4 regions of the Streptomyces diastaticus subsp. diastaticus genome follow, and region 1 is predicted to be linked to each of the others. Evidence: riboswitches for the same ligand, from Rfam matches in the RefSeq annotation. Region 1 holds a riboswitch; each other region holds the start of a gene.

Region 1 (7,555 bases):
CCGGCTAGCCTCTGTGCACTGCTCACAAACGGCGGCCCGGCCGCCCTGCCCCGGCGACGCTGAGGACGACTCATGCCCCACCCCACCCCCGGCCTCGTCGGCCCGTTCGCCTGGACCACCGAGGCGGCCGCCCGCCGCGCCGAGGCCGGGCTGACGCGGGCCCTGCGCCCGAGGCCCGCCGCCTGGGGCACGCTGGACCTCGCGGGCAACGACTACCTGGGCCTCGCCCGCCACCCGGAGGTCACCGGAGCGGCCGCCGAGGCCGCCGGCCGCTGGGGCGCCGGCGCCACCGGCTCCCGGCTGGTCAGCGGCAGCACCGCGCTCCACGCCGAACTGGAGCGGGAACTCGCCGACTTCTGCGGTGCCGAGGCCGCCCTCGTCCTCTCCTCGGGCTACGCGGCCAACCTCGCGGCCGTCACCGCGCTCGCCCCCGTCGGGACCCTGCTGGTCTCCGACACCTCCAACCACGCCTCGCTCATCGACGGCTGCCGACTGGCCCGGGGCACCACCGAGGTGGTCGCCCACGCCGACCCCGACGCGGTCCGCAAGGCACTCGCCGCCCACCGGGGCCCGGCCCTCGGCGTCTTCGACGCCGTCTTCTCCGTCGACGGCGACGCCGCCCCGCTCCCGGCGCTCGCCGCCGCCTGCCGGGAACACGGCGCGGGCATCCTCGTCGACGACGCCCACGGCCTCGGGGTCCTCGGTGAGGGCGGCCGGGGCAGCGCGCACGCCGCCGAGCTGGCCGGGGCGCCCGACACCGTCGTCACCGTGACCCTCTCCAAGTCGCTGGGCAGCCAGGGCGGCGCCGTCCTCGGCCCGGCCGCCGTCATCGACCACCTCGTCAACACCGCCCGCACCCTCATCTTCGACACCGGCCTCGCCCCCGCCGCCGCAGGCGCCGCGCTGGCCGCCCTGCGCCTGCTGCGTGCCGAACCGGACCGCGCCGCCCGGGTCCGCCGCACCGCCCGCGCCCTGTACGAGGGGATCGCCGGCGCCGGCCTCCAGGCCGCCCGGCCGGACGCGGCGGTCGTCTCGGTGCGCGCCCCGTCGGCCCAGGAGGCGGCCGACTGGGCCGCCCGCTGCCGGGAACAGGGCGTGGCGGTGGGCTGCTTCCGGCCGCCGTCCGTACCCGACGGCATCTCGCGGTTGCGGCTGACGGCCCGCGCCGACCTCACCTCCGCCGACCTGGACCGGGCCCTGACCGTCCTCACGCGGACGGCCCCGCCGTCCGCCCGCCGAGCGGGAGGGGGCGGGGCCGCCGGAGCGCCGGGTGTCAGGCCGTCGGTCCAGGGTCCTGGGCGGTGACGAAGCCCCGCCAGGCGGCAGGGGAGAAGAGCAGCGCGGGGCCGGGGGCGTTCTTGGAGTCCCGTACCGCGAGCAGACCGGCATGGGGACCGGAGGTGAGCTCGGCGGTCTCCACGCAGTTGTTCATCCCGGTGCTGCGGCTGCTGCGCCGCCACCGGACGCCTTGCAGTGAGCTGCTGACCGGGACGTACCGAGGCTGTGCGGTCACGGCGCCTCCTTACGGGCCGTCGTCGTGCTTCTCGGCGAGGAGAAGCAGCGAGTCCTCTGCTGAAAGCGCCCGCGCCTGAAGGGAGGCGAAGGCGTCGGCGTATGCCGAGAGGTCTTCTTTCCGTTCCAGATAGAGGCTACTCGTGAGGTGGTCAAGAACGACCAAATCCAGGTCGTTCATGTTCGGAAAGGAGAAGATGACGAAAGGGCCCGTGAGGCCGATGTGTTCACCCGAGGTGAACGGCAGCACCTGGATCACGACGTGGGGGAGGGCCGCCGCCTCCCGTAAGGCGGCCAACTGGCCACGCATCACCTCCGGACCGCCGATCCCGCGGTGCAGCACCGACTCGTCGATCACCGCGCGCAGCTCCAGCGGCGGATCGGCCCGCAACACCTCCTGCCGGGCCAGTCGCACCTCCACCAGCGCGTCCACCTGCGCCGGGGGAACACCGGCCAGCGAGGCCCGGGTCACCGCCCGCGCGTACCGCGGGGTCTGGAGCAGCCCCGGCACCACCGAGGTCTCCAGCGTCCGCATCCATGCCGCCTGCGACTCCAGGCTGATGAAGTCCCGGTACTCCGGCGGCAGCACGCCCCGGTAGCGGTGCCACCAGTGCCGGTGCTCACCGTCCTGTTCGGTGCCGGCCAGGGCCACCAGCAGCTCGCGCAGTCTCGGATCGCGTACGTCGTAGGCGTCGAGCAGGCGGCGCACGTCCCCGGGCTTCACCCCGCTGCGGGCCGTCTCGATGCGGCTCACCTTGGACTGGTGCCAGCCGAGCAGGCCGGCCGCCTCGCCGCTGGTGAGCCCCGCGCGGCCGCGAAGGGCCTTCAGCTCGGCTCCGAGCTTGCGCCGGCGTACGGCGGGACCGTTACGCATGCACGTCTCCTTCCGGTGGCCGGTTCGGTGCGGGCGAAGCCGCCCATGGCACACCCGGAGGACGGGCCCAATACGGTCGCCCGTCGCAGAGTTCACCGCATCGGGCGACAGATATATGCATATCTTGGGGGATCGGCCTACGTGACGGACGACACAGTGGCAGTCTGACAAGAAGGCAACCGGTCCCGCCACACCCCGAGTTCATCCGTCCACGGGTCCGCGACCGGCTCCGAGGAAAGGGCGACGCAGCCATGGCAGACCACCACGAAGCAACCGTCACTCTGCCGAGCGATCCGGCCTCGGTCTCCGCCGCCCGCACCCATGTCCTGACCGTCCTCACCGAGTGGGGACTCCCGGTGGACTCCGAGGTGGCGGACGCCGTCCGCCTGATCATCTCGGAACTGGTCACCAACGCCGTCCAGCACACCCAGGGCCGTTCGCCCACCTTCACCGTCGGCATGGCGCTCGACCAGGACGAGCGGCTGCGGCTCGGTGTCACCGACAGCCACCCGCGCTTGCCCAGACGGCTTCCGGCTGCGGTCCGGGAGGACAACGGCCGGGGCCTGGCCATCGTCCGCTGGCTCACCGCCGAGCAGGGCGGCCGGCTCACGGTCGTCCCGACCCCGGAGGGCGGCAAGACCGTCCGGGTCGACCTGCCCTGGCCCACCGCCGTCGGCTGACCCGTACGCGCACGCCGTGCGTACGGGCCGGCCGACGGCGGCAACGGTCAGTTCACGCGGCCGTACCGCACGTTGCCGGTCCAGATCTTCTCCAGCCGCACCACCGCTCCGCTCTTGGGGGAGTGCCAGATCCTCCCGCCTCCGGCGTAGATGCCGACGTGGTAGACGTTGCCGCCGGAGTGGAAGAAGACGAGGTCGCCCTTGCGCCGGTTGGCGGGGGAGATGCGTTTGGTCCGGTTGTGCTGCTGCGCCGCCGTCCGTGGCAGCGTCTTCCCGGCCTTCTTGTACGAGTAGAGCGTCAGCCCCGAACAGTCGAAGCGGCGTGGGCCCGTCGCCCCGTACTGGTAGGGCGAGCCCTTCTTGGACGAGGCGATCCTGAGCGCCTTGGCGGCGTGGGTGGCCGCCGCCGCCTCGGGCGCGGCGCCGGGGGCCACCAGGGAGGTGCTCATCGCGGCGAGGGAGAGGGCCGAGACCGCGCCGGCCCGGGAGAGCAAGGAGGGGACTCGATTCCGCTCAGTCATGCGTAACCCTTCGTCAGCCGCCTGTGAAGGATGACCTGTCGGGTTCGGACCTGCGAAGTCGCCCGGCCGCCGCGGCGGCTTCACCCCAAGGGCCGTGGGAGACCGTCACCGGTCTGCCGGGCCCGTCGTGCCTGGGTCCTCCACTCCCGCCGATCCACTCGGTGTCGACCTGTCGTCCGGACGGCGGCAGGACTCGGCGTCCGCCCGGACCGCCCCGCCGCTGCGGCGGGGGCTTGTCGTCCTGACGGATCTTCACGTACGGCGGCGCTGTTTCGCGGTAGGGGCGGGCGGTTTGTGCGTTCGGTCGCCCCTGCCCTGTTCGAGTGGGCATGGTGGGCGGCCCGGGCGTGTCCCGGGGATGGCGGAGGGCCGGACCAGCGGCGGAGCGGCCGACGCGCGGACGGGGGCGGACGGCGGGCGCAACCCGGAGGGGCCCGGAGGAGGGGCCCGGAATACACCGTCCGGGGGTAGTCCGTACGGGCCGTTCCGGGCGTGGCGCGCCGGGCGCGTGGCGCGTGGTGCGCTCCGCCGCGAGGCGTACGGCGCTCGGCGGGGCCGGGGGAGCGTGACCGCCCCGCTCTCCGGCGCCCCCGTCGGGTCGAGGAGCGTGCCCGCCGCGCGGCGGCAGCGGTCCGCGCCCTCCGGCTCCGCCCCTGCTCTGAGCCGGCCCCCGGTGACGGGTGCGCGCCGGTACGGGGATCTGGCTCGCCCGTGGCAGGGGCCGGCCCGGCCCGCCGTCGCCGACGTCGTCCCGGCCGGCTGACGCAGGCGTCCGCCCGCCCTCCGGAGCAACGCGTCGGTGAGCGGGCGGGCGCCGGATGGGCCCGGAGCGGCTGAGGCGCGCAGCTCGGCCTCCGCGGCCGGCCGCTCGCCGCCTGCGAAGCCCGCCGGCCGGGGGCAAACGTGCCGGGGCCGGTGGCTGGCGGGCCGCCGGTCAGAACCAGTGCAGGCAGTGCGGGGGGCGTTCGGGGCGGAAGAAGGCGTCGGCGAGGGCGGCCGCGTCAGGGTGGTGGGCCCGTACGTGCCCGGCGCGGACGAGCGTGCTCGGGGCGGTGCCGCCGAGGTAGAGGGAGCCGAGGTCGCTGACGTCCAGGGACAGATCGGGTTCCCGGTCCGTCGGGACGCAGTCGGCCTCGCCGTCCCGGACGGTCAGCAGGTGGCGGCCGTGCTCGCCGAGGAACGGGTCCTCGACGTCCAGGACCAGTTCGCCGTCCACCGGCCAGTCCCGGGCCGTCAGCGCGCGCGGCACGTCCAGGAGCCGCACCCAGAGCCAGTCGGTGTCGCCGCCGGCCTCTCCGGCGCGGAGGTCGGCGAACTGACGGCGCAGCGGGTGACCGGGCGGGAGGTGTTTGAAGACGACGGTGGAGACCAGGTCGTGGCCGAGGACGAACCGGGCCAGGGCGGTGAAGACCGCGTCGTCGGTGGTGATGGTCTCGTCCACCGTCAGGGTTCCGGACTCGACCGCGTAGCTGGCGTACCCGTCGGGGACACCGCCGGTGTCCCGGTGGACGGCGATGTAGCGCGGTGCAGCGGAGACCGGGGCCTGGCCCGCGCGCAGGCGCCACCAGCGGTGCGGCCGGGAGAGCGCACCGGGCTGGGCGCGGCGGTACCGGTCGTAGACCTCCTCCAGGATCTCGCCGCACTCGGACCGGCGCAGCACCTCGACCGTGCCGGCCGGTGCGGGGAGCGCGGGGCGGGCCCGGGGAACCGCGAACGCGGCCTTGTGGCGGGCGACGGTGAGCCTGGTGGTGTACGTCGCGGGGCCGTAGCCGTACCTGCCGTAGATCGGGGCCTCGGAGGCCAGCAGCACGGAGAGGAACTCGCCCTGCTCCCGCAGGCCGGCGAGCTGGTGCCGCATCATCGCCCGCAGCACGCCCTGGCGCCGGTGGGTGGGCAGGACACCGACGGCGGTCACCCCGGCGGCCGGGACGAGGGCCCCACCGGGCAGGGTGAGTTCGAAGGCGTGGGTCGCGGCGGTGCCGACGGGCCGTCCGTCCGCGGCACGGGCGAGCAGGCAGCGGTCCGCGTCGAGCGCCGACCACCAGAGCCCGCCGCCGTCGACCGGGGCCTCCGGGAAGAGCCCGAAGGCGGCGTGGACGGTGTCGACGAAGACGTCGAGATCCTCGTCGGTCGCGGAACGGATCTCCATGGCGGGGTTGCCTCCTCGGGTGCCGGACACCACATCGCGCGGTGGCGGCCACAGTGCGCGGCCGGCCCGCGGGCAGGCGGAACTGTTCCACGGCCGGGCCGACGCTACCCCGCTCGGTTCGGGTGCCGGACCCCGGCCCGCCTCTTCTCCTTGCGCCGCTCGTCCTCCTCGGCCTTGGCCTCGGCCGCGTAGCGGTCCACGTACTCCTGGCCGGAGAGGGCGAGGACGGCCGTCATGATCTCGTCGGTGACCGCCCGCAGCACGGCCTTCTCGTCGGCGAGCCCGGCGTGCCGCGAGAAGTCCAGCGGCTCACCGAAGCGGATGCGGACACGGCGCGGGCTCGGGAACCTCTGCCCCGGCGGCTGCGCCTCGAAGGTGCCGATCATCGCGCACGGGACCACCGGCACCCCGGCCCGCAGCGCCATCGCGGCCACCCCGACCTTCCCCTTGTAGAGCCGCCCGTCGTGCGAACGGGTGCCCTCCGGGTAGATGCCGAGCAGCTCGCCCCGGCCGAGGACGCCGAGCCCCTCGCGAATCGCGGCCTGGCCCGCCTCGCGGCCCGAGCGGTCGACCGGGATCTGACCGGCGCTGCGGAAGAACACGGCGGTCAGCCGCCCGCGCAGGCCCGGCCCCGTGAAGTACTCCGCCTTGGCCAGGAAGGTGATGCGGCGCCGCAGGATCGCCGGCATCAGGAAGTGGTCGGCGAAGGAGAGATGGTTGCCCGCGACGATCGCCGCGCCCTCCTCCGGTACGTGTCCGAGCCCCTCGACGCGGGGCCGGAACAGCAGCCGCAGCAGCGGCCCCAGCAGGACGTGTTTGAGTAGCTGGTAGAACACGGACGTTCGCTCCCGCACCGTCGGATCGGCTCTGGACGGCGGGGCGTTCGATGACCGCACCGCGTCTCGAAGAAGCGAATTCTAGGCCGGGCGGGGGCGTCGGGGGAGGGGGCGACGAGGTTCAGCGGTTGCGGACCGGCGCCGGCCGGCTGCGGCGCCGTGTACCGCGGCGGAGTCTCACCTCGACCTCGCCGTCGGTGACCCGCGCGTCGAAGACGGGCTGCGGGGCGGTGGCGGGGCCCTCGACGTTCCAGCCGTCGGAGAGGCGGAAGACGCTGCCGTGCCAGGGACAGGTGACGCAGCCCTCCTTGACCGTCCCCTCGGAGAGCGGGCCGCCCAGGTGGCTGCAGTGGTCGGCGATGACCGAGAGCGTGTCGTCGGCGTCCCGTACCACCAGGACCGCGAGGTCCTCGATCATCCGGCGCACCGGCCGCCCCAGCGGGATGGTGGTCAGCTCGCCCAGGCTGTGCCAGCCGGGCGAGACCAGGTGCGGGAAGCTCTCGGTGTGGTTGGCGCCGGACGCCTGGCGGAAGGCGAGGTGCCCGCCGATGGCGCCGCCCGCCCCGATCACGGTGAGCCCGGCCAGTGCCAGCATCCGCCCGGCCCCCTCGCGGCCGACGAGCCGCGCGCCGAGCGAACCGGCGTAGCAGAAGACCCCGGCCGAGTTCAGCACGGCGTGGACGAGGCCGACGCGCACCTGTTCCTTGTGGAGGTCCGCCCAGTCCGCCCAGCCGGTGACCGCGGCCGGTCCCGCTCCGGCCAGTCCGACGGCGATCAGCACGCGCGAGGGCACCTTGGCCCCCGGTACCAGGTCGAGGACGGCTGAGGAGAGCCAGGCGCCGACCGGGACCTGCACCATGACCGGGTGCACGGGGTGGCCGAGCCACTTGCCGTGCAGGACGTCGCGGGCGGCGCGGGAGAGCGGCAGCGACCGCACTCCGCGCCGCAGCGGTTCGGCGACGGCGTCCAGCACCGAGGCGCGC
Region 2 (7,555 bases), on a different contig from region 1:
CGGGGGGCGTCACCTCCCGCACGGCGCCCACGGCGCCCCGCACGCGGCCTCACCGCACCGGCCGAGGGCCCGGGTGACTCCGCCACGAGGACTTTCGGCCGGTGCGCCGAGAGCACGCACCGGCCCCCCGGGACAGGCCTCGCCCCACGGACCTCCCGCGGTTCTCACGGTGCGGGCACCGCCCGGCTCGGCGATGCTGACGGGAGGCGACCGAGACCTACGGCAGAGGAGAGCGACCCGCATGGACAGGAACGCCGCCACCGAGGACGGCACCACGGACCCCGGCCCCGGCGGCGCGGCGTCCACCCCGGCGCCCGTCGCCGAAGGGCCGCGCACCACCCTGCGTCCCGTCACCCTCGCCGACGGACCGGAGTTCACCGCCCGCGCCCGGGAGAGCCGTGAGCTGCACCGCCCGTGGCTCTTCCCGCCCACCGACGCCCGGGCCTACGCCGTCTGGGCGGGCCGCCTCGTCCACGACGACGACCGGGCCGGCTACCTCGTCCACGAACGTGCCACGGGAGCCCTCGCCGGGTACGTCGCCGTCAACAACATCGTCGGCGGCGCCTTCCGCTGCGGTGCCCTCGGCTACGGCGCCTTCGCCGGCTGCGAGGGGCGCGGACTGATGAGCGAGGCCCTCGGCCTGGTCGTCGCCCACACCATGGACACCCTCGGCCTGCACCGGCTGGAGATCAACGTCCAGCCCGGCAACGCCCCCTCGATCGCCCTCGCCCGCCGCGCCGGGTTCCGTCTCGAAGGGTTCTCGCCCGACTTCCTCCTCATCGACGGCGCCTGGCGCGACCACGAACGCTGGGCCCTCACCCAGGAGATGCGCGGTCCGGCCGGCTGATCCCCCCTTCCCGGACGCCCCCCTGGCCACCGCACCCGGTCAGAGGGTTCCATGGCGCGAGGGGCGCGAAGGACCGCCCCGGTGAGGGGAGTACGCCTTGGCGACCACGATCCGGCACGACCGCCTGACCCTGCCCGCCGCACCCCTGGGCGCGGCCAACCCGCTGGCCCCGTTGCGTCCGCTCGACGAGACCCACGTCGTCGACCCGGCCACCGTCCCCGGCCTGCCTCCGGAGATGGCGCGCGGCCTCACCCGCGCCCCGCTGACCTCGCTGCTGCCCACCCGGGTCCTCGACGGCCACGAACGCCGTCGCGTCCCCACCACCCTGCCCACCCTCGTCCTGGAGAACAGCCGGCTCCGCGCCACCGTCCTGCCCGGCCTCGGCGGACGCGTCCACTCGCTGCTGCACAAACCCACCGGCCGCGAACTCCTCCACCGCGACGAACCCCTGCCCGCCGCCTACGACTTCCGGATGCGGCCGGAGGCGAACGGCTGAGGGGAGGTCAGGCGGAGGCGCCGAGCCGGTCCGCGTACTCGAAGACCGAGCCGTCCGGGTGCATCGCGACCAGGGTGCGCCCGGCCGGCGTCGCCACCGGGCCCGCGATCACGGCGGCGCCGGAGGCGGCGAGGACCTGGCCGGTCTTCTCCACGTCGGCCACGGCGATGGTCGCGGCGACCTTCCGCAGCACGTCCAGGTCGGCCTTGGGGCCGCTCATCAGCAGGAAGCAGCCGACGGCGGCGACGGAGACGCCGCCCTGCTGGTGCCGCATCGCCCGGCTGCCCGCCAGCCGCTCGTAGAACGGCACCGCGGCCTCCAGATCCTCGACGCAGATCCGCAGTGTGGTCCCCAGGATTTCCACGCTTCACCCATTCCAGACGCTCCGGCCCGCACGCTCGCGGTTGATCGCGCCGCACGCCAGCGGTACGGCAGGGTCCGAGCCGCGCGACGCCCTCATGATGGCACGCCCACCCGGCACCGTCAGTCCCTCCCCGGGGCCCCAACTCCCTTGAGGCACAGTCCTTCCCGTGGTCGCCGGGTCCGTTCCGGAGGCGGCCGGAACAGCCCGCCCGGGGCGGCGGCCGAAGGACGCCGGCGCCGCGCCGCCGGTGCGCTGCGGAGCGCGGGACGGTGCCAGGGCCACGCGCGCGGCCGGGGCCGGACGGGGCGGTGTGTGCCCCGGTCCGGCCCCGGCCGGTGGTGAGGAGAACCCGGCGGTGCCGGGGGTGCGTCAGACGGAGACGCCGTGACCGCGCAGGTAGGCCAGCGGGTCGATGTCCGAGCCGTAGCTCGGGCCGGTGCGGACCTCGAAGTGGAGGTGCGGGCCGGTGGAGTTGCCGGTCGAGCCGGAGAGGCCGATCTGCTGGCCGCCCGTGACGGTCTGGCCGGACGAGACCGAGAGCGACGACAGGTGGGCGTACTGGGAGTACTTGCCGTCGGCGTGCTGGATGACGACCTCGTTGCCGTACGAGCCGCTCCAGCCGGCGGAGACGACGGTGCCCGCCCCGATGGCCTTGACGGAGGTGCCCGAGGAGGCGGAGAAGTCGACACCGGTGTGGTAACCGGAGGACCAGCTGCCGCCGGAGGCGCGGTAGGCGGTGGACGGGGAGGCGTCGACCGGGCGGTTCCAGCCGGAGGAGGCGGCGGGCTGCTCGGCCTGCTCGGCCTCCGGCTTCGCCGGGGCGGCCGGCTTCGGCGCGGTCTCGGTCTTCTTCGCGGCGGAGGTGCTGGTGCCGGCCTTCGGGGCGGCCTGCTTCGGCGCGCTCTGCGGCTTGGCCGGGGCGGACTTCGGGGCCTCGGCGGCGGTGCCGTCCACCGAGAGCGTCATGCCCGGGATGATGAGGTTCGGGTTCGAGCCGACGACCTCGCGGTTGTCCTGGTAGAGCTGCTCCCAGCCGCCGTCGACGTTCTGCGCGTCGGCGATCCTGGCCAGGTAGTCGCCCGCGACGACCTCGTAGGTCTTGGTGTCGTCGGCGGCGCTCTTCGGCGCCTGCTGCTGAGCGGCGGCGACGGCGTGCTGGACGGAGACGGACTCCGGCGCCGACTTCTCGGCGGCGTGTGCGCCTGCGGCGCCCATCAGCGGCAGGGCCAGAGCTGCGCTGCCGGAGCCGGCGACGGCCAGCGTGCGGGCTATGCGCATGGTCCTGGTACGGCGGTGCTTCCCCTTGGCGGGCATGAAGGTTCCTCTCCGGCGCCTGCGAGGTGAGCTGTCGGGTTCGGGCTGGAGATGCCCGGCCGCGCCGTGTGGCGCGGCTTCACCCCTAGCCGGGGCCGGTGGCGTGCGCGGTGCGCTGCTCCGGTTCCGGCGGCTTACCTGGGTCCCCCGCTCCTGCCGTGGAAGGGTCGATGTGCGGATACCGGACGGCGGCAGGATTCGGCGGTCCATCCGGAATGACGGTGACCGTAGACGAGCGCGACTCCCGTGAACAAGCATCAGCGGCGCCCTGGAAGTCGCTTTCTTGATCCTTTGTTCCGGGGGTGGTCACCCTCCGTAGACTCGTGATCTTGCCGGGCTCGGTGGGCGTTGCGCCCCGCCTGGTGGTGGGTGCCACGGACCGTGACGGCTATGACGCTGCTCACGGGGCGATTCCAACGACGTCCACCGGCGCGGTATTTGATGCTTATGAAGCCCAATGCCCCTTTTGTCCGTGATGGTGGTGCCGGTTCGGGGTCGCGGCGGATCGCGCGCCGCGCGGGGCGGGCCCGCCCGGACGTGACGCGGAGTCACCTCGGACGGGCGCGACCGGCCCGGGGAGCCCGGCTCAGACGCGGCAGAGCAGTTCCCCGTGGAGCACGGCGAACCAGCCGTCGGGCGCGGCCGCCCACTCGCGCCAGGCGGCCGCGATCCGCTCCAGCCGTGCGGGGTCCGCGTGCCCGAGGCCGATCGCCCGGTCCGCGTACCCGGAGGCCGTCGTCCGGTCCGCCCAGAGTCCGCCCCACCAGTCCCGCTCCGCCTCCTCCGCGAAACACCAGGCCGAGGCGGTCGCCGTGAGGTCGGTGAACCCTGCCTCCCGGGCCCACGCCCGCAGGTGGCGTCCCGCGTCCGGCTCCCCGCCCCCGGCCCGCGCCACCGACCGGTACAGCTCCAGCCACACGTCGAGCCCCGGGGCGGGCGGATGCCAGGTCATCGCCGCGTAGTCCGCGTCGCGTACGGCGACCAGGCCGCCCGGCGCGCACACCCGGCGCATCTCGCGCAGCGCGCCCACCGGGTCGCCGAGGTGCTGGAGCACCTGGTGGGCGTGGACGACGTCGAAGGAGGCGTCGGGGAAGGGGAGGGCCTGGGCGTCGCCGGTGCGGAAGGCGGTGTGGGTCAGGGAGCGCGCGGCGGCGGCGGAGCGGGCCGTGTCGAGGATCTCCTCGGCGTTGTCGACCCCGGTGACGTGGCCGTCCGGGACCAGGGCGGCGAGGTCGGCGGTGATCGTCCCCGGTCCGCACCCGACGTCCAGGACGCGGTGGTGCGGCTCCAGCGCCGCCAGCAGGTACGCGGCGGAATTGGCGGCGGTACGCCAGGTGTGGGAGCGCAGGACGGACTCGTGGTGGCCGTGTGTGTAGACGACGGCGGTGGGACCGGTGGGCAAGACGGCCTCCTCGGGCGGGCGCGTGGGTGAGGGGCCGGACGCCCGTGGTGCGCGAGCCGGCGCCCGGTGCCGGCGACCGTACACGCGGCGGGCCGCATCATGAGACCCCCGTCTCATGATGCGGCCCACCGGGGTGCGCTCCGTGCCGGGGCGACGCGGAGTCAGAGGGTCAGTGGCCGGTACACCCGCAGCCCCTCGTGGAGCTTGTCCAGCTCCAGACTCGGACCCGCGTCGGTCACCTCGCCGTCGAAGGCCAGCGGTGTGCCCGGGCTGATCCCGCCGATCCGCAGCCGCTGCACCCGTACCGCCGCGTGGAACGGCGAGCGGGTCAGCGGGCCCGCCAGCGCCGCCGCCACCAGCCGGAATCCCGGGCCGCGCCCGCCGTGCACGGCCCGGACGTCCAGCAGACCGTCGGCCAGATCCGCCCGGCGCCCGCCGGTCAGCCCCATCCGGCGGTAGGTGCAGTTGCCCGCGAAGAGCAGCCACAGCGGGCGCCGCTCGCCCTCCACCACCGCCTCCAGCGGATGGTCCCGGCGCCGCACCCGGGCCGCCGCCACCACGTCCGCGAGCCGACCGCCGACCCGCCCCGACCAGCGCTCCCGCTCCCGGACCAGCTCGGGGTAGACACCCAGGCTGAAGGTGTTGAGGAAGTGACCGGTCCGGCCGCCGGAGTGGAAACGGCCCACGTCCACGGCGACCGCGTCGCCCGCCTCCACCGCCCGGCACAGCTCCTTCGGGTCCTCTATCCCGAGGTCGTACGCGAAGTGGTTGAGGGTGCCGCCGGGCAGCACCGCCAGCGGCAGCCCGTTCCGCAGCGCCACCCCGGCCGCCGCGTTGACCGAGCCGTCGCCGCCGCAGACGCCGAGGGCCAGGGCGCGCCCCGCGGCCTTCTCCAGCTCCGTCACCAGCCGCTCGCCCCGGCACTCCACCACCTCGGCCTCGGGCAGCAGCTCCCGCAGGGCCCGCGCCTTCTCGGGGGTGCCGGCGCCCTGGTTCACCACCATGACCAGGCCGTGGCCCCGCGGCAGGGCCGGTACGTCCACCAGCGGGCGGCCGGGGGAGGGGAGCTGGTCCCGGGTCGGCACCAGGCCGCGCACCGCCAAGGCCGCGCCCGCGCCCAGCGCCGCCCCGGCCAGCACGTCACCCGGGTAGTGCGCCCCGGTGTGGACCCGGGAGACGGCGACCGCCGCCGCCAGCGGGGCCACCAGCGCGCCCAGGGCCCGGGACTCCATCGCCACGCCGGTCGCGAAGGCCGCCGCCGACGCCGAGTGACCGGAGGGGAAGGAGGAGGTGATCGGCTGCCGCTTCAGCTGCCGTATCAGCGGGACCGACTCCAGGCCCGGCCGCTGCCGCCGCACCGTCCGCTTGCCGAGGGTGTTGATGGTCGCGGAGGCCAGCCCCAGCGAGGCCAGCCCGCGTACCGCCGCCCGGCGGGCGCGCGGGGAACCGGTCACCGCCAGCCCCGCCGCGATCGCGCCCCAGAGCAGACCGTGGTTGGCGCTTCGGCTCAGCTTCGGCAGGACCTGGTCGGCGCCGGGCCAGCGGCGCGCCGCCACCGCCTCGAAGACCGTGCGGTCCAGGGCGACCAGCCGGGCACCGAGGGAGGCCGGCGGCTCCGGAGCGAACACGGCGGGCACCCGCGGGCGCCGCCACGGAGGCAGGGAGTTCACAGGGTCAGGACGCATGCCGCACGCGTACCCCCGCGCCGGCCGATCACCCGCACCGGCGCGCGACACCGGGCGCGTCCGTCACCGGAACGGGCGCCCGCCCTCGGCACACGCGCCCCCACGGGGTGAGGATGGATCCCATGTCCTCCTCCGGCGCGTCGGGCGCAGACCCCGAGACGAGCACCCCCAGCCATCCCGAACTCCTCGCGCGGCACGCGGCCGCACTGGATCTCTTCGGCCGGCGGGTCCACGACATCCTCGACGACCAGTGGGACCACCCCACCCCGTGCGCCGACTGGAACGTCCGCGACCTCGTCGCCCACCTGGTGTCCGAACAGCTCTGGGCGCCTCCGCTGCTGGCGGGCGGGACGATGGAGTCGGTCGGTGACGCCCTCGACGGCGACCTGCTGGGCGAGGACCCGGTCGGTGCCTGGGAGGCGGCCGCCCGGGGCGCCCGTGAGGCGTTCGCCGCCCCCGGTGCCCTCGACCGCACCGTCCAGCTCTCCTACGGGCCGAGCGGCGCCGACCACTACTGCGGCCAGATGACCACCGACCTGATCGTCCACGCCTGGGATCTGGCCCGCGGCATCGGTGCCACCGAGCACCTCCCGCCCGAACTGGTCTCCTTCGCCGACCGCGAGACGGCCCCCTACGCCGACGACCTCTCCGGCAGCGGTGTCTTCGCCCCGCCCCTCACCCCGCCCTCCGGCGCCGACCCGCAGACCCGCCTCCTCGCCCGTCTGGGACGGGAGGCTTGAGGAGGGGGTGGCGAGGAGCGCACCAGGCCCCGCGGTCCGGGCCGCGGGGCCTGGCGAGCGCGGGGGAGGAGGCGGTGGGCCGGTGACCTCCGCCGGTGGGGCGCCTCTCGGTGCGGTGGCGCGCCTCTCGGGGCAGTGCCCGCCGGGCCGTCGCGGCAGGGGGCTGCGGCAGACGTCGGTGTCGGCTCCCGGGCGCTCGCCCCGCCTCGGGTTCTTCCGGGACGGACGGTCCCCGCTCACCGCCGCACCGGCCGACGGCCCGCACCGGAGCCGGGAGGCCGCCCGGGCCGGGGACCCGCACTCCGCCCCGGCCCGGCGGCCTCCCGCTCCTGTCGGTGGAGCCCTTCGAGAGGCGACCCGGACCGAAGCCGGCCTCCGGCTCACCGCCCGGCTGCCGCCGCCGTCGTGAAGACGCCCACGAGTGCCTCGGTGAAGGCCGGCAGATCGTGCGGGGTGCGGCTGGTGATCAGGGTCGTCGGTCCGGACGAGTCGACGCGGACCGGTTCGTCCACCCACGTGCCCCCGGCGTTCCGGATGTCCGTCGCCAGGCTCGGGTAGGAGGTGAGGGTCCGGCCGCGTACCGCGCCGGCCTCGATCAGCAGCCACGGGGCGTGGCAGATGGCGGCCACCGGACGGCCCTGGTCGACGAAGTCCTTCACCAGGTCGACCGCCTCCTCGTCGGTGCGCAGGTGGTCGGGGTTGGCCAC
Region 3 (7,555 bases), on a different contig from region 1:
ACGAGGCCGGGCGCAGCCGTACCGGCATCCCCGGCGAGCGCAGCGCCGGGCTGATGACGCACCTGCTGAACATCGACCCGCCGGACCACACCCGGCTGCGCCGCCTGGTCTCGAAGGCGTTCACCCCGCGCCGCGTCGCCCAGTTCGCGCCCCGCGTGCAGGAGCTGACGGACGGGCTCATCGACGGCTTCGCCGGGCGCGGCGAGGCCGACCTCATCCACGAGTTCGCCTTCCCGCTGCCCATCTACGCCATCTGCGACCTGCTCGGCGTCCCGCGCGAGGACCAGGACGACTTCCGCGACTGGGCCGGAATGATGATCCGGCACGGCGGGGGGCCGCGCGGCGGGGTCGCCCGGGCGGTGAAGAGGATGCGCAACTACCTCGCCGAGCTGATCCACCGCAAACGCGCCGACCTCGGCGACGACCTCATTTCCGGCCTGATCCGCGCGAGCGACCACGGCGAGCACCTGACCGAGGACGAGGCCGCCGCCATGTGCTTCGTCCTCCTCTTCGCCGGCTTCGAGACGACCGTGAACCTGATCGGCAACGGCACCCTCGCCCTGCTCCGCAACCCCGCCGAGCGCGCCCGCCTCCAGCAGGCCCTCGCCGACGGCGACGAAGCCCTGCTCGACACCGGGATCGAGGAACTCCTGAGGTACGACGGCCCGGTGGAGATGGCCACCTGGCGGTACGCCACCGAGCCGCTGCGGATCGGCGGGGCCGACATCGCCGCGGGGGACCCCGTCCTGGTCGTGCTGGCCGCCGCCGACCGCGACCCCGAGCGCTTCCGCGACCCCGACCGGCTCGACCTCGCCCGTGGCGACAACCAGCACCTCGGCTACGGCCACGGCATCCACTACTGCATCGGTGCCCCCCTGGCCCGGCTGGAGGGGAAGGCGGCCCTCGCCACGCTGCTGACACGCCTTCCGGACCTGCGGCTCGGCACCGGGCCGCGGGACCTGCGCTGGCGCGGCGGGCTCATCATGCGGGGACTGCGCACGCTGCCCGTGGAGTTCACGCCCGAGCGGACGGGACGTGACGAGAAGGTGTCAGGGCCACCCTTTCCGGACACCGGCACTGACGAGGCGTCAACAATGTGATGTCGACGTGATCTCCGCTGCATCGACTTGTGACGAACGTTCGACAGCCGCTACCTTCAGCGCCAACCGGAAGCCCCGCCACCACTGAGCGGACGCGCCGGCCACCAGTCGTCACGCGAAAGGCAACCGCATGCTCTCCGGGAACGGACGTCACCGACGCCCCCGACAGGCTCCGGCCTTCGTCGTCGCGGCCGGGGTGACCGGTTCGGCCATCGCCATCCCCCTGCTCGGCGCCGGTACGGCCAGCGCGGCCGACACCGCCACCTGGGACCGGCTGGCCGAATGCGAGAGCGGCGGTGCCTGGAGCACCAACGCCGGCAACGGCTACTACGGCGGCCTCCAGATCACCCAGGATCTCTGGGAGCGCCACGGCGGTCTCAGCTACGCGCCCTCCGCGGACCTCGCCAGCCGCTCCCAGCAGATCGTGGTGGCCGAGCGCGTCCTCGACGCCGAGGGCACCGCCGCCTGGGCCACCTGCGCCCCCGCCATAGGGCTCCAGCAGGGCGGCGAGTCCGCCGACGTCAACCCGGGCGTCCCCAGTGACAGCGGCACCCCCTCCGCGTCCCCGTCCCCGACCGGCGAGGGCCAGGGTGAGGGCAAGGGCAAGGGGGGCGACGGCGAGAAGGGCGACAAGGGCGACAAGGGGCCCGACGCGGACAAGAAGGGCAAGGGTGACAAGGGGGGCGAAGGGGATGAGGGTGACGAGGTGTCGCCCAGCCCCTCCGCCGAACCGACCTCCATCCCGGACGGTTCCGGGGGCGCGACCCCCGGCGAGGACGCCTCCGAGGGCCGGGGCGGCCTGCCCGGGACGCCCTCGGGGACTCCGTCCGCCGCCCCGGGCGGCGAGCGGGAGGGCTCCGGCGGCGGGCGCCACCGCGGCGGCGGCGCGGTCGAGTCGGGCTCCGGCGAGGGCCGTGACGGCTCCGGACGGCACGCCTCGCGCGGCGATCGCGGCGACGCGCCCGACACCTCCGGCTCGTACACCGTCAAGGAGGGCGACAGCCTCTCGGTCATCGCCTGGCTCAACGAGGTGGACGGCGGATGGCCCGCGCTGTACGAGGCGAACAAGGACGCCGTCGGTGCCGACCCGGACCACATCCTGCCCGGTCAGGCCCTTGATCTCGGAACGGGGCAGGACGCCGAAAAGGACCGAATCGGGCGCTAGTTCGGGCGGTGATGTCCGGTTCGGGGGAAGTGAGACATGCGTCTCAGAGGCCCTGATCGTCTTTGGAATCTGCCGTCGGCCGTGCTTACGGTCTAGGCCGCTCGCCATTGGCGGGCCCCAGCGGTCGTTACGCCGAATCCTGTCGACGACCGTCCGGGACAGTCGTCGCGCAAGCGCCGTAGACAGGAGCGGGGGACCCAAGGTTTGCCGCCGCACCGGCCGTTCGCCCCCAGTGGGCGGCGGCCGGAGCGGCTCGGGGTGAAGCCGCGCGGACCACTCAGGAACGCGCGGCCGGGCACTCATCCGGCCCGAACCCGACAGCTCACCTCGCAGGCGTCGGTGAGGAGATTCCTTCATGCTGTCCAACAAGGCCAAGCACCGCCGTCCCTCCAAGGTCGCCCGCCTCCTGTCGCTGGCCGGTGTCGCCGGCGTCGCCGTCGCCGCGCCGCTCGTCGCGACCGGCTCCGCCTCCGCCGCCACCGCCTCCGAGTGGGACGCCGTCGCCCAGTGCGAGTCCGGCGGCGACTGGTCCATCAACACCGGCAACGGCTACTACGGCGGACTCCAGTTCTCGTCCTCCACCTGGGCCGCCTTCGGTGGCACCGCCTACGCCTCCAGCGCCGACCAGGCCACCAAGGAGCAGCAGATAGCCGTGGCCGAGAAGGTCCTGGCCGGTCAGGGCAAGGGCGCCTGGCCGAACTGCGGCACCGGCCTGAGCAGTGCCTCCTACGACGGCGGCGCCGCCGCCGAGGCCCCGGCCGAGAAGCCCGCCGAGGAGCCCGCCCCGCAGGCCGCCCCCGAGCGCCCCGAGCCGCGTGCCGACCGCAGCGAGCAGCGCACCGCCCCGGCCGAGAAGGCCGAGGAGACCGTCGAGACCCCCACCGGCGAGACCGTCGCCAAGGGTGACGGCGAGTACAAGGTCACCAAGGGCGACACCCTGAGCCAGATCGCCGACGACGAGAACGTCGAGGGTGGCTGGAAGAAGCTCTTCGAGCTGAACAAGGACGTCGTCGAGGACGCCGACCTGATCTTCCCGGGCCAGCAGCTGCACCTCTCCTGACGGCGGGCTCCGCTCACCCGCGGGGCACCGCCCGGGGGTGTCGAGGCGCTCGACGTGCCCAACCGCCGCGCGGCCCGCGTGCGACGAGCGACTCGGCACCGGCGCGCCCCTCCGGGGCGCCCGGCCGAGGCCGGTCGGCGCGGGGCCTTCGCCGGTGCGTGGGGAAGCTGGGTGTGGGGGCGTGCGGGTGCGTGGTGGCTGAGGGCTCCCCACGGTCCTCGCGTCGCTGCGGGCCCTCCGGCCGCCGGGCTCCGGCGCCGGCCGCCTGCTCCCGCTCCCTCCCGGCTTCCCCGGGTGCTCCCGCGTCCAGCGGAGTTCCGGGGAGCGGGGGCCGGCGCCCCTCCCTCCCACAGACAGCCCCGTCCCGGTGCGCGACTCCCCCCCAGTGCACCGGGTCGGGGCTTCCCCCTTTCCCTTCCGCTCCTCCTCGCGTCTCAGCGGTCGGAGCCGTCGGGGCTACCGGTGAGTAGATATCGGCGTTCGCGTACGGTTTCGCCCCGTACGGGCCTCTTTTCGTCCCAGCGTCCGGGCGCGACGCCGGGATGGGGCCGGCCGCCGGTTAGGCTCTGGAGCGAACGGCCGACCGAAGGCCGACCCGCGTCACATCCCAGAAGGAGATGCTCGTGCCGTCCATCGACGTCGTCGTAGCCCGGGAAATCCTGGACTCCCGAGGCAACCCCACCGTCGAGGTCGAGGTCGGCCTCGACGACGGCAGCACCGGCCGCGCCGCGGTGCCGTCCGGCGCCTCCACCGGAGCCTTCGAGGCCATCGAACTGCGTGACGGAGACCCCAACCGTTACCAGGGCAAGGGTGTCGAGAAGGCCGTCCTCGCCGTCATCGAGCAGATCGGGCCGGAGCTCGTCGGCTACGACGCCACCGAGCAGCGCCTCATCGACCAGGCCATGTTCGACCTGGACGCCACCGACAACAAGGGCTCGCTGGGCGCCAACGCCATCCTCGGCGTCTCCCTCGCCGTCGCCCACGCCGCCTCCGAGGCCAGCGATCTGCCGCTCTTCCGCTACCTGGGCGGCCCCAACGCGCACCTGCTCCCGGTGCCGATGATGAACATCCTGAACGGCGGCTCGCACGCCGACTCCAACGTGGACATCCAGGAGTTCATGATCGCCCCGATCGGCGCGGAGTCCTTCTCCGAGGCCCTGCGCTGGGGCACCGAGGTCTACCACACGCTCAAGAAGGTGCTGAAGAGCAAGGGCCTGGCGACCGGCCTCGGCGACGAGGGCGGCTTCGCCCCGAACCTCGACTCCAACCGCGCCGCCCTCGACCTCATCCTCGAGGCCGTCAAGGAAGCCGGCTACGTGCCCGGCAAGGACATCGCGCTCGCCCTGGACGTCGCCGCCTCCGAGTTCTACAAGGACGGCAGTTACGAGTTCGAGGGCAAGTCCCGCTCGGCCGCCGAGATGACCGAGTACTACGAGGAGCTCGTCGCCGCGTACCCGCTGGTGTCCATCGAGGACCCGCTGTTCGAGGACGACTGGGCCGGCTGGAACGTCATCACCGAGAAGCTCGGCGACAAGGTCCAGCTCGTCGGTGACGACCTGTTCGTCACCAACCCCGAGCGCCTCGCCCGCGGCATCGAGGAGAAGTCGGCCAACGCCCTGCTCGTCAAGGTCAACCAGATCGGCTCGCTCACCGAGACCCTGGACGCCGTCGAGCTGGCCCAGCGCAACGGCTTCAAGTGCATGATGAGCCACCGCTCCGGCGAGACCGAGGACGTCACCATCGCCGACCTCGCCGTCGCCACCAACTGCGGCCAGATCAAGACCGGCGCCCCGGCCCGCTCCGAGCGCGTCGCCAAGTACAACCAGCTCCTGCGTATCGAGGAGATCCTCGACGACGCCGCGGTCTACGCCGGCCGCAGCGCCTTCCCGCGCTTCAAGGGCTGACCCGGCCGGGCCGCCGACGGCCCCCGGCCTCCCCGCGTCCCCGCCCCCGGTCCCGTACCGTGGGCGGGGACGCGGGCACGTGTACGCGAGAATCAGCAGGGCGTGCGAGTGGCGGACACCTGACGGGCACGGCGGCCACGCGGCCGCGGGCGAGCGAGACGGCCGCGCGGCGCGCGGCGCAGGGGAGGCGGGCATGGCCGGGAAGAAGAGCGGTGCGGACCGCTTCTCCACCGCGACCCGGCTCAGGGTGCTCGGCGAGCAGACCGCCGCCCGGGTCTACCGCTCCCAGAACCGCCGCCAGGCCCGCCGCTCCCGCCTCACCGGACGCGCCGCGCTCCTCGCCCTCGTCCTCTGCTCCCTGATCGTCGCCCTCGCCTACCCGATGCGGCAGTACGTCTCCCAGCGCGCCGAGATCGCCGACCTCCAGCGCGAACGGGAGGCCCACCGCGCCAAGGTGGAGCGACTGCGCGACGAGAAGGCCCGCTGGGAGGACGACGCCTACGCCGAGCAGCGCATCCGCGAACGCCTGCACTACGTACGCCCCGGCGAGACCGGCTACACCATGATCGACCCGGGCGCGGCCGAACCGAGCCGCACCGACCGCACGGCCGCCACCCGGCCCTGGTACACCAACCTCCTGGAAGGCGTCGACCGCGCCGACCAGGCCGCCGGGCCGGGCGGCATCCGCCCCGCCACCGAGTGAACGACCGAGAGACCTGACCCCGCCATGGACACGCCCCCGCCGCCCACCCCGCGCACCGAGCCGACCCCCGCCGACGTCGACGCCTTCCAGCAGCAGCTGGGCCGCCCCCCGCGCGGTCTGCGCGCCATCGCGCACCGCTGCCCCTGCGGCCAGCCCGATGTCGTCGAGACGGCGCCCCGCCTGGAGGACGGCACGCCCTTCCCCACGCTCTACTACCTGACGTGCCCGCGCGCCGCCTCGGCCATCGGCACGCTGGAGGCCAACGGCGTGATGAAGGAGATGACCGAGCGGCTGGCCGGCGACCCGGAGCTGGCCCTCGCTTACCGGGCCGCCCACGAGGACTACGTCAAGCGCCGCGACGAGATCGAGGAGCTGAAGAACTTCCCCTCGGCCGGCGGTATGCCGGACCGCGTGAAGTGCCTGCACGTCCTGGTCGCCCACTCGCTGGCCGCCGGACCGGGCGTCAACCCGCTCGGTGACGAGGCGCTGGCGATGCTCCCCGAGTGGTGGCGCAAGGGCTCGTGCGTGACACCGCCGGCCGCCGCCGGCTCCGCCGGACAGGCCGAGGAGGAGGGCCGGTGACCGCCCGTCGGGTAGCCGCCGTCGACTGCGGCACCAACTCCATCCGCCTGCTGGTCGCCGACGCCGATCCGGCCACGGGCGAACTGACCGACCTCGACCGCCGGATGAGGATCGTCCGCCTGGGCCAGGGCGTCGACCGTACCGGCCGTCTCGCCCCGGAGTCGCTGGAGCGGACCTTCGAGGCGTGCCGCGAGTACGCCGCCGCCGTCCGCGAACTCGGCGCCACCGAGGTCCGCTTCACCGCCACCTCGGCCACCCGTGACGCGGAGAACCGCGCCGAGTTCACCGAGGGCGTCCGCGACATCCTCGGCGTCACCCCCGAGGTCGTCACCGGCGACGAGGAGGCGGCGCTCTCCTTCACCGGTGCCACCAAGGAACTCACCGGCCGCGCCGACCTGGACACGCCCTTCCTGGTCGTGGACATCGGCGGTGGCTCCACCGAGTGCGTCGTCGGCACGGACAGCGTCCGCGCCGCACGCTCCGTCGACATCGGCTGTGTCCGCCTGACCGAGCGCCACCTCGCGCGCCCCGACGGCACGGTGACCGACCCGCCCACCGCCGAGCAGGTCGCCGCGATCCGCCGGGACATCGGCGCCGCCCTCGACGAGGCCGCCGGCACCGTCCCGCTGGAGGAGGCCCGGACCCTGGTCGGCCTCGCCGGCTCCGTCACCACCGTCGCCGGGCTGGCCCTCGGCCTCACCGCGTACGACTCGGCCGCCATCCACCACGCCCGCATCCCGTACGCCAAGGTCACGGAGGTCACCGACGCCCTCCTGGCCTCCACCCACGCCGAACGCGCCGCCAACCCGGTCATCCACCCGGGACGCGTCGACGTCATCGCGGCCGGCGCCCTGATCCTTCGCACCCTCATGGAGCGCACCGGCGCCCACGAGGTGATCGTCAGCGAACACGACATCCTGGACGGGATCGCCTGGAAGGCGGCGGGGGCCTAGGCGGTCGGGACGGGGCGGTCCGGTGACAGGCGGGTGCCTGGGCCGGACCGCCCCTTTCGCGTGCACCGGGTGGCCGGCCTCGGCCGGG
Region 4 (7,555 bases), on a different contig from region 1:
TCACCGGGATCGGCTTCGGACTGGCGGCCCGCTCCGGTGGCCGCCGTCGGCTGCGCCGGGTCCTCCTGCCGCTGGCCGGCCTGCTCCTCTCCATCGGCATGCACGGCCTGTGGAACGGCTCGGCCACCCTGATGGGCCCCTTCGGCTTCATCACCGTCTACGCCCTGGTGATGGTTCCGGTCTTCGGCCTCTCCGTCTGGCTCCTGGTGTGGGCCCGCGCCGACGTCCTGCGCGCCGTCCGCGCCCACCTCCCGGCGTACGTGGCCGCGGGCTGGCTCGCCCCGACGGAACCGGTCGCCCTCGCCACGATGAACGCCAGGCATCTGGCCCGCGACCACGCCCGGCGCTCCGGCGGGCGCGGAGCGGTGCGGGCCCTGGCCGCCTACCAACGCGACGCGACCTCCCTGGCCCTGCTGCGCCGCCGCGGTGAACGGGGCCAGGCCGAGGCCGACTTCGTCGAGCGCGAGCGCGCCCTGCTCGACTCACTCTGGGAGCGCCGCGGGGCCGTGCGCCCGGCCCAGTCGCACGCCGCCCGCCTGCTGGCGCCTGCGCCGCCCGCGATGTGGCTGCCGCACCGGCACGGCGGCTGGGGCTGGGGCTGGGGCGCACCGTACGGGCCCCCGGGGTACGGCGGGGCGCCGTGGGGCGCGCCGTGGCCGGGGCCAGCCGCGCCGTGGCCGGGTGCCGCACCGGCGGGGTATCCGGCCCACTTCGGCGGCCCCGGACACCCGGCCCCCTCGGCGCCGCACTCGTGGCCGTACGCCCCGCCGCCGCACATACCCCCGAAGCACCGCTGACCCGTTGCGCCCCGGCCCGGCCGGATCCGGGCGGTTCAGGTCCGCCCGGTTCAGGCCGACGCGACCGTGAGCAGCCTCAGTTCGTCCTCGGTCAGCGTGAGGTCGGCGACGGCCAGCAGCGCGGGGAGCTGTTCGACCGTGCGGGCGCTGGCGATCGGGGCGGCCACGGTCGGGCGGGCGGCGAGCCAGGCGAGGGCGACCGACGCCACCTCGGCGCCGTGAGCCTCGGCGACGGTGTCGAGGGCGGCGAGGACCTTCTGGCCGCGCCCGGTCGACAGATGCTTCTCGGCGCCCTCCGCCCGGGGGCTCGCCACGGAGGTGCCCGGCCGGTACTTGCCCGTCAGGAACCCGCTGGCGAGGGCGTAGTACGGCACCGCCGCCAGGCCCGCGCGCGAGGCGACTTCCTGGAGCGGGCCCTCGTAGGTGTCCCGGGAGACGAGGTTGTAGTGCGGCTGGAGCGCGGCGTACCGGGTCAGGCCCTCCCGGTCGGAGAAGTCGAGGGACTCCTGGAGGCGTTCTGGGCTGATGTTGGAGGCGGCGACGGCTCGTACCTTGCCCGCCTTCACCAGGTCGTCGAGGGCGGTCACGATCTCCTCGACCGGCACGGCGGGGTCGTCGAAGTGGGTGTAGTACAGGTCGATCCGGTCGGTGCCGAGCCGCCGCAGCGACTCCTCGGCCGCCGCCTTCACGTTGCCGGCGGAGAGCCCCTTGAACTGCGGATGGCCGCCCACCTTGGTGGCCACGACGATCTCGTCGCGGTTGCCGCGCGACGCCAGCCACTTGCCGATCAGGGTCTCGGACTCGCCGCCCTCGTTCCCCGGCACCCAGGAGGAGTAACTGTCCGCGCTGTCGAGGAAGTTGCCGCCCGCAGCGGTGTAGGCGTCGAGGACGGCGAAGGACTGCGCCTCGTCCGCGGTCCAGCCGAAGACGTTGCCTCCGAGGGCCAGCGGGAAGACGTCGAGATCAGAGCTGCCGAGAGGCCGGAGAGAGGTCATGGATGGATCAACAAACGAGGCCGGGCGCCCATTCCCCCCGGTCGGGTCGCGCCGGGCGAGACGGCGCTGGATGCCGCGTGCGGAGGAGGCGCACAGGTCCGGCGGCCCTGACGTCGGGGGGTAGCCGTCAGGACCGCCGGAGTTCAGCCCGCCCGTGCGGGGCGTCAACAGCCCCGGCACGGCCGGTGATCCGCGCCGACGCAGCCGCGGCAGCGCGGGAGAGCAGGGGGTGGAGGAAGGGCGACCGGCGAACAGCCGAGGCGCACACCGGCGGCGGGTGCCGACACACTTGACGCCCAGCCGCGACCGGCCATGGCAGGCAGTCCGGACGGGCCGGCCCCGGACGTACGGATCGTCCCGGGGCGGCCCCTCGGCGGCCTGTCGTCAGATGTTGAGGCCCTTGCTCCGCAGCCAGCTGAGCGGGTCGACGCCGTCGCCGCCACCCGGGTGGATCTCCAGGTGCAGATGGGGGCCGGTGACGTTGCCGGTCGCGCCGACGCGGCCGATGACATCGCCGGTGGTGACCTTCTGCCCCACGCTGACCGACATCGACGACTGGTGGGAGTACCAGAGTTCGGTGCCGTCCTCCAGCTCCAGGATGGTCCGGTAGCCGTACGAGCCGGCCCAGCCCGCTTCCTTGATGGTGCCGGAGTGGATCGCCTTCAGCGGCGTCCCGGTGGGAGCCGCGAAGTCGAGACCGGTGTGGTAGCCGGAGGACCACATGGCGCCCGCCTGACCGTAGGTCGAGGTCAGGGTGTAGGAGGTGGTGGGGAGCGAGAAACTGGCGGCGAGCTTGGCGAGGCGCTCGGCCTCCGCCTTCTTCCGCTTCTCCTCGGCCTTCTTCCGTTCCTCCTCGGCCAGCTTCTTCTCCGCGGCCTCCTGGACCTTCGCGGCCTCGGCGGCGGCCTGCTCGGCCGCGGCCTGCTCGGCGGCGCGGGCGACGCTCTGGTCGGCCTGGTCCTGCTGGTGCTCGGCCTGCTGCATGATGCGGGCCCGCAGTGCCTCGCCCGCGTCGGTGGTGCCCTGCTCGGCGTCGGCGACGGTGACCCCGGCGCCGGTGAGCGGACTGGCGGTGACCTGTGTGTCGGACTCGTCCGACCCCAGCAGGGAGCCGACGCCCGGCAGCGAACCGGCGTCAGGGAGCGACGCCTTGACGGTGGAGAGGTCGGGCAGGGAGATGGAGACCGGGGGCTTCTCCTTGGCGGTGGCGATACCGCCGGCGCCCACCGCGGCGATGACGCCGACGCCGAGGACGGTGGAGGAGCGGGCCAGGCCACCGCCGCGCTGCTTCGCGACACGGTGCCGGCCGCGGACGGGACGGATGGACTCCTCGGTGGGATTCCATTCCTCCCACGGCCCCCCGGCGGGTCCGTAGGCCGCGGGGCCGGCGGTGCGGTCCTCGTCGTTCGGCACGAACAGGGCCTCAGGGGCAGGACGGTTCGACGCCACGCGGGCGCTCTCCTTTCCTTCCTTCTCGCCTACCGGGTTAGCTGACGGGTTCGGAGCAGGAAGGTCTCCTACGGGCGCCTCGAAAGGCGTCCGATTCACCCCAAGGATTGGTTCCCCGGTTCCCTACGGGATTCGGCGCGTGCGCGCGGAGCCGTCTCGGGTGACGGCCGGGACAACCGCGCTGCGTTATCGAACGTTAATAGACACCCGTGCCGGATTCCAAGCCGTTCCAGGTGATCGTTGGCGTCAGGACGCCGGACGTACCGGGGCACCGAGGGGCGGACTCGGGCGAGTCGCCTGCACAGAACCACCACGACGCCGCCTGACGGTGTGTCAGTTGTTATGCGATGAGCGCTCGCCCGCTCACCAACAGTGACGCGCCTTCGGTGGCGTCCACCGGTCCACGGTGCCTCAGGGGCGGCGCAACGCCAGCAACGCCATGTCGTCCTGCGGTCCGCCGCCGGTGTGCACGCGGACCTCCTCGGAAAGTGTCTCCAGCAAGTGGTCGGGGGCACCGAAGCGACGGCCCGTCAGCCGTGCCGCCGGGTCGTAGAAGACCCCGCGGCGGTCGCGCGCCTCCGTCAGCCCGTCGGTGAACAGCAGCAGGATGGCGCCGGACGGGAACGGCGCGGTGTCCGACCGGTCCGGCCACGCCCCGAGGTCCCCCATGCCGAGCGGAAGCGCGGGCTGGGCCGGCACCAGCACGCGCACCCGTCCGTCCCTGTCGAGCAGCAGCGGCTCGGGGTGCCCCCGGTTGACCGTGCGGACGACGGACTGCCCAGGCGGGATCTCAGCCAGCAACGCGGTGGTGAACCCTTCGAACTGGTCGAGCCCCTCCCGCCGTACGCCTTCGCGGGCGAGGGCGCGTTCGAGGCGCTGGGCGACCATCTCCAGGCTCGACTCCTGCTCGGCCGCCTCCCGGAACGCACCGATCACCACGGCGACCGCCTCCACCGCGCCGAGCCCCTTGCCGCGTACGTCGCCGACCAGCAGCCGCACCCCGTGCGGGGTCTCCTGCACGGCGTACAGGTCGCCGCCGATGAGCGCGTCGGCCTGGGCGGCCTCGTAGCGGGCGGCCACGTCGAAGCCGCCGATGCGCTCGGCCGGGATGGGCAGCACGGCACGCTGGGCGGCCTCGGCGATGTTGCGGGCGGTGGCGAGTTCCTCGCCGCTGCGGCTCACCACCCGGTTGCTGAGCACGGCGAGGAGGCCGCAGGTCAGGATGGTCAGCAGCTCGGTGGTCGAGTCGACCTCACCCAGCGTCCCGGCCTGCCATTGGAGGAGGCTCACCGCGGCCAGCGCGACGGCCCCGGTGGCCACCGTGCCGAGGAGGGAGAAGAACGGGGCGGCGATCAGGGGCGCGGCGGCGTAGAGCGGACTGGCGTTGAAACGGGGTGGCGCCGCCTCGTCGAAGATGACCCCGGCCACGATCAGCACCGCGGGCAGCAGCTGTACCAGTGCCCGGGATCTGCTCGCCGTACGCCGGTCGCTCTTGTAGTTGCCGAGGGGAGTGCGTCCGTTACCGCCGCGCCTCGCCGACGCCCCTTCCGCGGAAGGCTCCTCGGCAGCCGGTCGGCCCGTCTCCCGCTCCGCGTCGCCGCGTTTCCCCACCAGCCCGTCTCCTGATCCATCGGCCGGCCCCCGGTCGGCCCGGCCCGGACGCGCCCGCTTCCGCGTCAGCGCTTCCCCCATGCTTCCGTCGCCCTGGCCCGGCGGCGACCGGAGGGCCGCCGAACGGGGCGGCTCAGGGGTGCGCACACGACGAAGGCCCGGATTCCTCGAAAGGAATCCGGGCCTTCGCCTTCAGTAGCGGGGACAGGATTTGAACCTGCGACCTCTGGGTTATGAGCCCAGCGAGCTACCGAGCTGCTCCACCCCGCGTCGGTGAGATCAACTATACGCCATCCAGGGGGCGCCTCGCGCCACCCGCTCCGGCGGGGCGGAGCGGGTGGCGCGAGGCGCCCCCGCACAGGTCACCGACGGCGTCCGCCCATGGTCCGGTCCAGGGCGACCACGCCGAGCGCGGCCAGGACGATCTGGATGCCCCATTCGGCCCAGTCGACGCCCTTGGTCTCGGCGAGGCCGAGCTGAGCGGCGATGAAGGTGCCGACGAGCGCCGCCACGATGCCGACGACGATGGTCAGCAGCAGGCCGATGCGCTGGCGGCCGGGGACGACCAGGCGTCCCAGGACACCGATGACGATGCCGATGACGATCGCGCTGATGATCCCGGACATCTCCATGGGACACGCCTCTCGTTTCCGTCGTGCCGTGCCTGCGGCGGACCGGCGGTGAGCGCGTCGGCCCCTCGCCGCGCGTGTGCCCGCGTCGCGACGGACCAGTCACGCCCTACGCGGAGTCAGGCGGTCCGTGCCCGTCGCGGCCCCGGAGGCATACGCGCGGGGCGCGCCGGAGGCGCGGTACGGCGGGCACGGGTCCGTGAACGCAGCACGCCCCACCCCCGGAGACGAGATCGCCCCTTCGCCACGCCCACCAGGGGCACGGGGAAGGGGTCGGGAAAAGCCCGTCGCCCGCCCGGGGGATTGGGTTGCCGGTCGGGCGACGGGTGTTCGGGGGGCGGGTCAGACGTTGACGCCGAAGTCCTGGGCGATCCCGGCCAGGCCCGAGGCGTATCCCTGGCCGACCGCGCGGAACTTCCACTCGGCGCCGTGCCGGTAGAGCTCGCCGAAGACCATGGCGGTCTCGGTGGAGGCGTCCTCGGTCAGGTCGTACCGCGCGATCTCGGCGCCGCCGGACTGGTTCACCACGCGGATGAAGGCGTTCCGGACCTGGCCGAAGCTCTGGCCGCGGGACTCCGCGTCGTGGATGGAGACGGGGAAGACGATGCGCGTGACCTGCGGCGGAACCGCCGCGAGGTTGACCTTGACCGCCTCGTCGTCACCGTCGCCCTCGCCGGTGAGGTTGTCGCCGGTGTGCTCGACGGAGCCGTCGGGGCTCGTCAGGTTGTTGTAGAAGACGAAGTGCCGGTCGGAGACGACCTTGCCGGACTCGTCGCAGAGCAGGGCGCTGGCGTCGAGGTCGTAGTCGGTGCCGGTCGTCGTACGGACGTCCCAGCCGAGCCCGACAAGGACCGCGGTCAGCCCGGGGGCTTCCTTGCTGAGAGAGACATTGCCGCCCTTGGCCAGGGAAACGCCCACGGTCTTCTCCTTCTGCGGTTCGTCCTGCGTGCTGATGCCGGTGCCCGCGCCCGCGAGGTCGTACGACCCCGGGTGCGGGCGGGCGGGGTGCGGCGACCGGGCTGGGGGACCGGCCGCGTGCCGTCGTACGACTCGCAGCCGCCACGCCTGCGCCGGGCGCCGTGGGTGGCGGCGCCGACGCCGTCGAATCTACCTCATCTCTACACGCATGTAGAAGCAGTCCCCCGGCGCCCGCTCCACCGGTTACGGCCCTGTGGCCTTCCTGCCCAACGGGCGCATCCCGCCACCCTTTGTTCTAGTGGGAAAAGTCGCCGATCGACAGACAAACCCCCAGCCAGAAAACCTCCACGGAGGCGCCACCATGTCGCTGTCGTCCTTCGGGTCCTTCGGGGGCCCCGGCCCGGACCCCTTCTCCGACCTGCTGAATCGCTTCTTCGGGATGACGCCGGGAGCCTCGCCGCCCGCAGTCCAGCGGGTCCCCATCGGCCGGCTGCTCACGGAATCGGCCCGCGACCTGCTCGGCCGCGCCACCACCAAGGCCGAGGAGGACGGCTCCGAGGACCTGGACACGGAACACCTGCTGTGGGCCTGCGCCCAGGTCGAGCCGTCCCGGTCGCTGCTGGCCAGGGCCGGGGTCGAGCCCGCCAAGCTCGCTGCCGCCATCGAACAGGTACTGCCCGGCGAGAGCCGCACCCCTTCGGCCGAACCGGGCCTCACGCCCGCGGCCAAACGCGTGCTGATCGCGGCGCACGCCCGCTCGCAGGCGGCCGACGTCTCCTACATCGGGCCGGAACACATCCTCGGCGCACTCCTGGACGACCCGAACTCCGGCGCCGGCCGTTTCCTCCAGACGCAGGGCGGCGACCTCGGCGCGCTCTCCCGGCGCGCGGACGCCACGGCGCGCTCCGAGGGCACACCGGCCGCGGCCAAGCCGGACAGCGAGACCCCGACGCTCGACGAGTACGGCCGTGACCTGACGGCCGAGGCCAAGGCGGGCAAGCTCGACCCGGTGGTCGGCCGCGCCGACGAGATCGAGCAGACCATCGAGATCCTCTCCCGCCGCTCGAAGAACAACCCGGTCCTCATCGGTGAACCCGGCGTGGGCAAGACCGCGATCGTGGAGGGCCTGGCCCAGCGGATCATCGCGGGCGACGTC

What was found. Region 1 has a riboswitch for cyclic di-AMP ahead of Sdia_RS14810 (C40 family peptidase). Riboswitches for the same ligand answer to the same signal wherever they lie in the genome.
Region 2: another riboswitch for cyclic di-AMP. It lies ahead of Sdia_RS21315 (M23 family metallopeptidase); the one in region 1 lies ahead of Sdia_RS14810 (C40 family peptidase).
Region 3: another riboswitch for cyclic di-AMP. It lies ahead of Sdia_RS28435 (LysM peptidoglycan-binding domain-containing protein); the one in region 1 lies ahead of Sdia_RS14810 (C40 family peptidase).
Region 4: another riboswitch for cyclic di-AMP. It lies ahead of Sdia_RS04040 (M23 family metallopeptidase); the one in region 1 lies ahead of Sdia_RS14810 (C40 family peptidase).

The regions. Positions count from the first base shown of each region.
Region 1 is NZ_BLLN01000003.1:1,416,614-1,424,168, forward strand. It holds gene Sdia_RS14790 (8-amino-7-oxononanoate synthase) at 73-1,305, shown strand; gene Sdia_RS14795 (DUF397 domain-containing protein) at 1,274-1,513, opposite strand; gene Sdia_RS14800 (helix-turn-helix domain-containing protein) at 1,523-2,386, opposite strand; gene Sdia_RS14805 (ATP-binding protein) at 2,638-3,066, shown strand; gene Sdia_RS14810 (C40 family peptidase) at 3,114-3,587, opposite strand; cyclic di-AMP (ydaO/yuaA leader) riboswitch at 3,591-3,761, opposite strand; gene Sdia_RS14815 (GNAT family N-acetyltransferase) at 4,522-5,736, opposite strand; gene Sdia_RS14820 (lysophospholipid acyltransferase family protein) at 5,841-6,572, opposite strand; gene Sdia_RS14825 (Rieske (2Fe-2S) protein) at 6,694-7,555, opposite strand, start outside.
Region 2 is NZ_BLLN01000005.1:854,057-861,611, reverse strand. It holds gene Sdia_RS21330 (GNAT family N-acetyltransferase) at 242-847, shown strand; partial or broken gene Sdia_RS21325 (DUF5107 domain-containing protein) at 945-1,322, shown strand; gene Sdia_RS21320 (VOC family protein) at 1,351-1,707, opposite strand; gene Sdia_RS21315 (M23 family metallopeptidase) at 2,077-3,021, opposite strand; cyclic di-AMP (ydaO/yuaA leader) riboswitch at 3,023-3,201, opposite strand; gene Sdia_RS21310 (methyltransferase domain-containing protein) at 3,608-4,423, opposite strand; gene Sdia_RS21305 (bifunctional phosphatase PAP2/diacylglycerol kinase family protein) at 4,585-6,108, opposite strand; gene Sdia_RS21300 (TIGR03086 family metal-binding protein) at 6,231-6,848, shown strand; gene Sdia_RS21295 (type 1 glutamine amidotransferase domain-containing protein) at 7,229-7,555, opposite strand, start outside.
Region 3 is NZ_BLLN01000005.1:2,587,158-2,594,712, reverse strand. It holds gene Sdia_RS28445 (cytochrome P450 family protein) at 1-1,100, shown strand, start outside; gene Sdia_RS28440 (LysM peptidoglycan-binding domain-containing protein) at 1,231-2,265, shown strand; cyclic di-AMP (ydaO/yuaA leader) riboswitch at 2,430-2,616, shown strand; gene Sdia_RS28435 (LysM peptidoglycan-binding domain-containing protein) at 2,621-3,325, shown strand; gene eno (phosphopyruvate hydratase) at 3,943-5,229, shown strand; gene Sdia_RS28425 (FtsB family cell division protein) at 5,423-5,932, shown strand; gene Sdia_RS28420 (DUF501 domain-containing protein) at 5,957-6,514, shown strand; gene Sdia_RS28415 (Ppx/GppA phosphatase family protein) at 6,511-7,467, shown strand.
Region 4 is NZ_BLLN01000002.1:483,996-491,550, forward strand. It holds gene Sdia_RS04030 (PrsW family intramembrane metalloprotease) at 1-797, shown strand, start outside; gene Sdia_RS04035 (aldo/keto reductase) at 848-1,792, opposite strand; gene Sdia_RS04040 (M23 family metallopeptidase) at 2,177-3,241, opposite strand; cyclic di-AMP (ydaO/yuaA leader) riboswitch at 3,253-3,389, opposite strand; gene Sdia_RS04045 (PP2C family protein-serine/threonine phosphatase) at 3,653-4,852, opposite strand; tRNA gene Sdia_RS04050 (tRNA-Met) at 5,049-5,122, opposite strand; gene Sdia_RS04055 (GlsB/YeaQ/YmgE family stress response membrane protein) at 5,215-5,484, opposite strand; gene Sdia_RS04060 (TerD family protein) at 5,824-6,399, opposite strand; gene Sdia_RS04065 (ATP-dependent Clp protease ATP-binding subunit) at 6,761-7,555, shown strand, end outside.